Regions from separate parts of the Desulfosporosinus acidiphilus SJ4 genome, predicted to be linked through region 1. Evidence: riboswitches for the same ligand, from Rfam matches in the RefSeq annotation. Region 1 holds a riboswitch; each other region holds the start of a gene.
What was found. Region 1 has a riboswitch for cobalamin ahead of DESACI_RS07290 (energy-coupling factor ABC transporter permease). Riboswitches for the same ligand answer to the same signal wherever they lie in the genome.

Region 1 (2,202 bases):
TTGTTTGGCGGGATCGTATCGTTTTTAATGTTTATGATATTTTTAATTACAAAATTTACCGAAGGAGCCTGGCTGGTAGCTATTATTATTCCTTTACTGATGCTATTCTTTAACATGGTGTCAAATGTTTATAAGAGAGAAATTAAGCTTATTAAGCCTACTATGGAAGATATCGAAACTTTTAATCAAGAAATCACTAGGGTTAGGAATCGACGTTCTAGCGTTGAGCTTTCCGAATATCGAAGTAAAATAGTAGTCCCCGTTTTTGACTTGAATAGAATCGTCCTTAAGGCCCTGCAATATGGATATGAACTGAGTCCTCAAGTATCGGCCATTCACATTGCATCGGACAAAGAACGGGCGGAAAAACTGCGAAGACATTGGGAGAAAAGCAATATTCAAATCGAGTTAGTTATTGTGGAATCACCCTATAGGGCTACAGTCCAGGATTTATTACACTATGTTGATGAGCTTGAAAAAGATCCTCAATTTTCCACTGTTACCCTTGTGATTCCAGAATTTGTCCCGCCAAAAATATGGCAGAACTTCTTGCATAATCAAACCGGACAATTAATGAAACTACTGCTTCTCCTGCATAAAAATATTCTGGTTACAAGCGTACCATATCATCCGCCCCTCAATGAATAATTGAATATAAGACAGTGGATTCATAAATTAAAGTGGAGCCAGTTAATCATTGGCTCCACTTTAATTTATTGCCGTTATCTCAATTACATCTTGGTAGTTACAGATTTTTTTACACATCGGGCACACAAGGTTCTTAGATTTCTTAGGCTTGTTCCTGAAATTGAACGATACCGTGATTGTTCTTTTTTTGCATGATATTGTTGCCCATTGATTCGATTTACTAAGCTGTCCACAATTTGGACATAAAAAATTCGGTATCTCTAGATTATCCCCCAAAACCATTACCTTCCTTCAAGCGCATTAACCCCCAGTATTCTACTTTTAGACAGCCTACTATCTAGAGTATTCAGCTTGATTATTCCGTGTTACTTATGACATTAAAGTTAATTCATGAAGAAAAATGCCGTCGTTTAAAATTCTTAGAGGTCAACTAGGCAAAGGAATAGGTTTTATGTTACAATATAAAAAACTGAATAATACGGAATAAGTGATGCTTTCTTGAGGGAAAGCATTGAAAAGGGAAGTCAGTTAAAAGCTGACGCGGTGCCCGCCACTGTAAAAGGGAGTTAACTCACATGTGTCACTGGATTTGCTGGGAAGACGTGAGTTAATGTGGATCTTGAGCCAGGAGACCTGCTTCTTCCGCATAAAGCTACCTACGGGAAGTTAGGGAGGTGTATGACTGTGTTCTCGATTTTGCTGAATACTGGTTGAACATAAATCCTTCGGTAGTTGAAGGATTTTTTTATTTTGTTAATAATTTTGAATTCTATACATTGGAGGTTTTGGGATGCATATTGAAGATGGTATTCTCTCTCCCCTGGCCTGGGGTTCATGGTACGCCGTCACTACCGGATTTATTATCCCGGGAATAAAAGAAATTAATAAGAAGGCCAAAGAAAATTTAGCCTATAAGCCCTTTTTAGCTATGACTGGTGTGGCAGTCTTTGTGATTTCGGCAATGCACCTCCCAGTGCCGGTGACAGGTTCTTGTTCCCATCCATGCGGTACGCCTCTGGCGGCAATTATTGTGGGTCCCCTGGCAACCGCAGTAATTTCCGCAATCGTTCTCTTTTTTCAGGCTATTTTTTTGGGTCATGGTGGTATCACGACCATTGGTGCTAACACATTTTCAATGGGAATTGTCGGAGGTATTTCCGGCTACATAACTTGGAAACTTTTGCGTTCTTTACGAAGTCCTCTCTGGCTGGCTGCAGGGGCAGCAGGGTTTGTCGGTGACATATTGACTTACTTAACAAGTTCGTTTGAACTTGCCCTGAGTCTACATGGTAATGTACCGTTGCTTAAACAGTGGATGATCTTTTTTATGGGTTATGGTCCCACTCAATTGCCTTTGGCTATAGCTGAGGCTGTTTTTACAGCAGCAGTTCTTCAAGTGATGGTTAATCGCCGGCCTGATTTGCTGCCTGGGATTAAACTTCTTCCTAAAACAAGCCGGGAGGTGAAACCAAATGGCAGTTACCAGTAAGGGACAGACATCAAACCAAGAAATTAAATGGTTCGATTCCTATACTAAAGTCATGTTGTCCATAA
Region 2 (2,202 bases), 1.0 Mb from region 1:
TCTTGTTAAAATCCAAGTTTTGTAGCCAGAGCCAAAACCCACTGTTAAGCCCGCTTTCTTGGGCAAACACCCGGCCGACTTCGATAATACCGATAACTCCTGCAGCCAAGATTGAAAGGCCCGTGATAGTTAGGTTATAATAAACTTTTCTCAAAGGTGAAGTAAGTACCCATTGATATGCGGTCGACATAAAGAAACCGTCCATGGTATCCATCATACTCATACCAGCAGTAAATAGAATAGGGAAAGATAAAACAGCGAACCAAGGTACACCACTCGCCGAGGCAGAGGCTGATGTTGCCAGGACCGCGATTTGTGTTGCCGTATCAAATCCAAGTCCAAACAAAAGCCCTATTAGGTAAATTTGCCAGTTCTTACTAACAAGGTTAAATAACCGATTTATTGAACGATTAATAAATCCTTTATCGGGCCGTTCTACACTTTCTGAAATGTACTTACCTCTCGCCATACTATTAAAAGTTTTTACAATATCCTTTAATATCATCAAATTTACAAGAGCTAGGATAAGCAGCAAAGAACCAGAAACTAAAGTGGCCACAACCCCGCCGACAGCTTGAAATTGCGGAAGTGCTTTTTGCGCCCACTTAACGGCAAAAATAGTTAATGTGCCCATAACAATAACTACAGTTGAATGTCCACAGGAAAAGAAGAAGCCTACACCTTTTGTTTTGCTCTTTCTTTGAACCAACGTGCGGGTCATATTATCAATCGCTGCGATATGATCTACATCAAAAGCATGACTTAGTCCAAAGGTATAGGAGATTACGGCCAAGCCTAGAAGTTGAGGATATTTAAAAACACCCGTGGAGAGAAGCAACACCCCTGTAATAAGTATCGCTAAGATTGCTGATCCATACTTAATCGCGTCGAAATGCCTCTGGGTGGAAATATTACTCATTATTAAAACCCCCATAAAAATTTAAATAAAATAACAAAAACCCTTTCACTATCTGAAAGGGTTCGTAAGAGTTCTAACCAGTATCAACAACTAAAGACACCGATATACACCTCCCTAACATCCCGTAGGTAGTTTAAACTTCGGAATAAGCAGGTCTCCTGGCTCAAGATCATTGTCAACTCACGTCTTCCCAAGTTTTATCCTAGTGACATTAAGTAAGTTAACTCCCCTTCACAGTGGCGGGCACCGCGTCAGTCTTCAACTGACTTCCCTTTTCAATCCTTTCCCTCAGGAAAAGATTACTTATCCCTCGATATTTAATTACTCATATTTTAGCATACGAAAAATAGGTTGTCGAGCTATTTCGACTTATTGTGATATTTTCACACATGCAAGATTTAAAGAGGCCTTAAACTTCAGAACGATTTGCTATGGGACGCCCTGAACATTTCAATCAGGGTCCTTCCTCACATCGAGGCAACAAAATTTCAACTCTTGTTCCCCGCCCATTTCGATTTGAAACGGATATCTTCCCGCCGTGTTGATCTAGGATACGATGTACCACCGACAAGCCTAATCCGGTTCCTTTCTCCTTTGTTGTAAAAAATGGGTCATATATGTAAGGCAAGACATCGGGCGAAATTCCTTGCCCTTCATCGCTAACGGCAAATCCTACAAAGTCTTTTGGTTGAATACCCTCCAGAAGAATCCTTCCGCCTTCTCCTTGGGCATCTATGGCATTAAGTAAGATATTTAAAATGACTTGTTTAATCTGGTCAGAGTCTGCTTCAACCTCGTAATCATCAACTTGTCCTCCTGTTTGAGATAATTCAATCTGGTGCTGCCGCAGAGCAGGCTGAATTAACGAAACTCCCTCCGCCAAGAGTTTTCCTAACTTAACCCTTCCACGCACCAATTCTTTAGGACGGGCAAAACTTAAGAACTCACTAACTAACCGATTTAAGCGTTCACACTCTTCTTGAAGCACACGACAATATTCTAAAACCTCTCTATCTTCTCTCTTATCCTGAGCCAAGAGCTGAATACTTACTTTCATGATCCCCAGTGGGTTGCGTATTTCATGAGCCAGTCCGGCACTCAGGTGCCCAAGCGCGATTAACCGTTCAGTTTGCCGGATCTCGCTTTGCAAGCGTTCACGTTCTAGGCTTTCATGTTTTAACTTTTCTACTAACTCCTTCTGAATTTGAAGTGCAAGTTGATGCTTACGTGTCGCTTTCCGTTCCTGTTCAATTAGAAAACCAGTTAACCAACCAATTCCATTA
Region 3 (2,202 bases), 1.0 Mb from region 1:
AGATACTTTGCGACAATTTCCATAGCACAATACTTTCCACACATGGCACAAGCTGAAGATTCGCCGCTATTTCGTGTTTTCCTGATCTCTTTTGCTCTCTGCGGATCAAGGGCCAATTCCAGTTGTCTTTTCCAGTTCAGGTTTTTCCGAGCCATAGACATTTCTAAATCCCATTGATGGGCTTCTTTCATCCCTTTGGCCAGGTCTCCGGCATGTGCAGCGATACGGGCAGCTATGACTCCCTCCCGTACCTGATCAATACTGGGAACGCCAATATGTTCAGCAGGAGTTACATAGCAGAGAAATTCCGCACCGGCCCAGGCACTGATGGCACCCCCGATTGCAGCATTAATATGGTCATAACCGGCAGCAATATCCGTAAGCAAAGGCCCGAAAACAAAATATGGGGCCCCCTTACAAAGGCTCTTTTGCAAAGTAACCGTCGCCTTTACATGATCAAGGGGCATATGTCCAGGTCCTTTAATCATGATTTGAACCCCCCCTTCCCGAGCCCGTCTGACCAGTTCTCCCAGGATTACCAGTTCCTGAACCTGCGCTCCGTCCAAAGAATCAGCCAGACAACCCGGCCTCATCCCGTCTGCCAGGCTTAGGGTAACGTTATATTTTCTGGCAATTTCCAATACCCGATCATATTGTTCGTAAAGGGGATTTTCACATTGATTGGCGATCATCCAACCAATTAGGTGAACACCTCCATAACTTACTAGTGGGTCAATACGCCCTTCTTTCTTTGCTCGTTCCACAACATCCATGGTTGTTGCACAGTGTAAAGCTAAGAAGTCAACACCATCGGCAGCATGACGTTCAATGACCTCAAACATTTCCTCGGCATCCATTTTCACACTCGAACCGTACTTTTCTCCTGCTTCAGCGATTGCCTGATAAACCGGCAGTGTACCAACTGGAACGGAAGCAGAATTTAGTGTCTCTTTACGCATCGTGTCGATATCACCGCTAACGCTTAAATCCATTAGAGCATCCGTGCCTGCTGTTAACGCTGTTTTGATCTTTTTAACTTCTTCGTCGATTACAGCATTATTACCGTAAAGACCGATACTGGCACTGACCTTTGTACGCAGCCCATTTCCTATCCCTATAGGAACAATAGTCTTATGATGAAAATTACAAGGGATTACTATTCTGCCAGCGGCAACTCCCTGCCTAATAAATTCCGGTGAGACGTTCTCCTGGGCTGCCACCTGATCCATTTCAGGTGTAATTATTCCTTCCAATGCTTTCGTTAACAAACTCATCATTATCCTCCCTATATGAATTTAATTTCTCTTGGTTTTCCTCTTGTTTTTATAGAATTGCTAGCTCCTTGTGTATCTTGTTATAAATAGACTTCATGGCCATCCGGGTTTACTAAAGTCCATTTTGTGCAAACGCTTTTTCAATTGACATACATTGGTTATGCTCCCATTATGAACTTCTGCGACTGACCTATAGCTACATCTCCCTCAGGAAATTCCCATGGGAACATCTGCCCCCTCCTCCCACGAAACTAGTAACTTAAAATAAAAACAAAAAACCCGCAACTCATTATGAGTGCGGATTTTTCCATCATCCTCACCTAAATCGACTTAGACACGAAGTCGATACTAAGTATTTTACAGGCAGGTCTCCTGACTTAGGTTCATAGCCTCCTTGCCTCCTTCCTCCTTACAGAGTGGTAATGACAATAGCTCCCCTTTACAGTGGCGGGTCCGTCCGGGACTTTCACCCGGTTCCCTATTCTCCCACATTGGGCACCTGTAAAATCTTGTTAAATTAAGCTAATATTACTTGAGAATATAGAATATGTCAAGCAACAAGCTCAAAATGTTGCTTTCATCCCTTCCTCGTAATCTACTCACTCGAACTCCATCTCCAAAAGCGGCTATTTCCTCTTGAAGGTTAGCCAAGCGAAACAGGTGAGGTGATTAGTTTTTCATACAGCGCATAAACATCGAGTACTTGCTCGGCAAAGCTTTTCTCGTCACTTTTGATCCATTTTTTAAATGCGATGTGAAATATTTCAACCGAAAATCGTGCGGCAAGCTCTGACAGTTCAATATCATATTTGACAGACAAAGCGTTTATGACAGACTCAATTAGCACCTGCCTTTTCAACAGCTCACGTTCCTGCAAATCAGGGTTGCTTTGAATAATTTGATTCCGTGCCAATACACGCTCCCGCGA
Region 4 (2,202 bases), 2.4 Mb from region 1:
GATATAGTCTGCTTTTGTCCCGACAATTCTTGTTTTCTCTCATGATAGTCCTCACTATTAATCTCGCCCCGGGCATATCGATCATTTAAGATATCCATTGGAGTATGCAACTGAGATTCATGGTTCGTGCGACACGCCCCTCCGGCATTGGATGAGTTAAAGAAATAATACGCTACAAAGACTAGAATAATTAAACCAAACATCATTTGTGATTCCCCCTCTCATTAGTTATTAAGCTAAATTAGGTAATTACATCATATTGCCACTCTTGTTCAGACTCCTATTTCCGTTCATCATCGTAATTCCAGAACTGGTAGCACTACTTCCATTGGTCATCATGTTTCCTTCTGATTGACTCATAAATTGGTTCATCTTATTAAGATTGTCTTGTCCAATTTGGGCCTTAACATTAGGGTCAGAATTCATAAGACCTTGCATCGCCTTAACATCTCCTGTTTGCATGGCGTTCTGCATCCCCGCTGAATTATAGAGATCTTGCATGGCCGTCGAATTCATTAATGATTGATGTTGACCTTGTGAAAAGGTTTGCTGCATAAATCCTTGCATTTGACCCACCCATCCGCTGCCTTGTTGAGAAGTCGTTCCTGCTAGAGCTGGTAAAGCCATAACCCCTACTGCTAACGTTGCGGTTCCTAAGATGGCAGTGATCCTTTTACCAAATTTTTTCATTATATATTCCCCCTAATTTAATCTTCATTTTGAAGTTTTGTAGCTTTGCTTCATTCAATTTACTGATCTTCTATGTCCTTAGTGTAACTCAGGGATACGATCTTCTCATGAAAAAGTTGTGAATTTCTCATGAATTTAGAGGTGTATCACTCATCTTAGCCAAACTTTGTTTACAATTTTTAATGTATCCTCGTATTGGTCACTATACAACTTACTTACCTCATGGTATTATTGAAAAAACTAAATAGTTTAGAATAAGTGATTCCTTCTTGAGGGAAGGAATTGAAAAGGAAAGTCAGTTGAAAGCTGACACGGTACCCGCCACTGTAAAAGGGAATCAACTCACACCATGTCACTGGAATTCATCTGGGAAGACGTGAGTTGATGATGATCTTAAGCCAGGAGACCTGCTTATTCTAAGGTGAAAGCTACCTACGGGAATGTTAGGGGGTGTATACTTGTGTCGATAGGTCAACTCTTGTTGTGTGATACATGTTAAACTTTTTCCCTTCTATGATGAAGGGTTTTTATTTTTGTATTCCTAAACCGAATCTGGTTAACGTTCTTTTCATAAACAGTGGATCAGGAGGAAGAAAAAGTTGAAAGATATCACTCAGGCAGAGAAAAGTAGCCCTCAGTGGCTGCGTTATGGTATGGCAGTAACTGGGCTACATCTTTTAGGCCTAACAATGATGTTGCTAAATATATAACAATATCCGCAATTACTGGGATTTGGATTTTTATCGTACACACTGGGCTTACGTCAGCTTTTGATGCAGATCACATTGCAGCTATTGATAACACAGTTCGCAAAATGATTCAACATAACCAAGACCCCATGGGAGTTGGTAGGCAAAATTCCGGTTACCGACACCGTACCCGGCTGTAATAGAATCTCCTAACGCAAGATAATAGTTTGGCATTTTCTGTTTATCACCACCAGTTTAGATAGATACCAATATACGGTACGTAACCCAATATAAACTTGTGCAAGCTTTACTTTATAAATACAAGGAAACGGATCGACTCTAAACGATTTGTTTCCTTGTATTTATAACTATTTGGAACTATTTTATCCAGATATTACATAAAATGGATGCCGTCGTTCTAACTCCTGGCTGACCCCTATGTCATCAATCCGTGGGATTGATCCAGCGTGAATTTGAAGAGATTGGCTTAAGTACGATTAGTATTTCCCTGATGCAAGGGATTACGGCAAAAGTATCCCCTCCTCGTACTGTTTATGTTCATTTCCCACTAGGTCGTGTTACTGGTAAGGCGTCCGATGCCGAGACCCAGAACCAAGTATTTAAAGCTACCCTGAATCCTTTAGTTGATATCCAAAACCCCGGCGAAATTAGGAAACTGCCTTTTACATGGAAAGAGTAGGCTCAAGCCTACTCTTTTTCAACAACAATTATTCAAATATACTTCTCGTTATCAGCCATACAAATCAACTCGTTGTACGCTGCCATTTTTTTGTAACTCACGATTTTTTATCCCAAGCTTGCA

Region 2: it holds a riboswitch for cobalamin, as region 1 does, so the genes downstream of both, DESACI_RS02745 (HoxN/HupN/NixA family nickel/cobalt transporter) here and DESACI_RS07290 (energy-coupling factor ABC transporter permease) in region 1, are expected to answer to the same signal.
Region 3: it holds a riboswitch for cobalamin, as region 1 does, so the genes downstream of both, thiC (phosphomethylpyrimidine synthase ThiC) here and DESACI_RS07290 (energy-coupling factor ABC transporter permease) in region 1, are expected to answer to the same signal.
Region 4: it holds a riboswitch for cobalamin, as region 1 does, so the genes downstream of both, DESACI_RS24940 (HoxN/HupN/NixA family nickel/cobalt transporter) here and DESACI_RS07290 (energy-coupling factor ABC transporter permease) in region 1, are expected to answer to the same signal.

What each region holds. Positions count from the first base shown of each region.
Region 1 is NC_018068.1:1,584,304-1,586,505, forward strand. Features, by position in the region: gene DESACI_RS07285 (APC family permease) at 1-648, shown strand, start outside; cobalamin riboswitch at 1,117-1,303, shown strand; gene DESACI_RS07290 (energy-coupling factor ABC transporter permease) at 1,439-2,137, shown strand; gene DESACI_RS07295 (hypothetical protein) at 2,121-2,202, shown strand, end outside.
Region 2 is NC_018068.1:561,309-563,510, reverse strand. Features, by position in the region: gene DESACI_RS02745 (HoxN/HupN/NixA family nickel/cobalt transporter) at 1-919, opposite strand, end outside; cobalamin riboswitch at 1,051-1,241, opposite strand; gene DESACI_RS02740 (two-component system sensor histidine kinase NtrB) at 1,374-2,202, opposite strand, start outside.
Region 3 is NC_018068.1:2,616,440-2,618,641, reverse strand. Features, by position in the region: gene thiC (phosphomethylpyrimidine synthase ThiC) at 1-1,274, opposite strand, end outside; cobalamin riboswitch at 1,620-1,792, opposite strand; gene DESACI_RS11945 (TetR/AcrR family transcriptional regulator) at 1,918-2,202, opposite strand, start outside.
Region 4 is NC_018068.1:4,103,373-4,105,574, forward strand. Features, by position in the region: gene DESACI_RS18830 (SHOCT domain-containing protein) at 1-206, opposite strand, end outside; gene DESACI_RS18835 (hypothetical protein) at 250-690, opposite strand; cobalamin riboswitch at 930-1,119, shown strand; gene DESACI_RS24940 (HoxN/HupN/NixA family nickel/cobalt transporter) at 1,328-1,579, shown strand; gene DESACI_RS18840 (hypothetical protein) at 1,831-2,079, shown strand; gene DESACI_RS23180 (rhodanese-like domain-containing protein) at 2,177-2,202, opposite strand, start outside.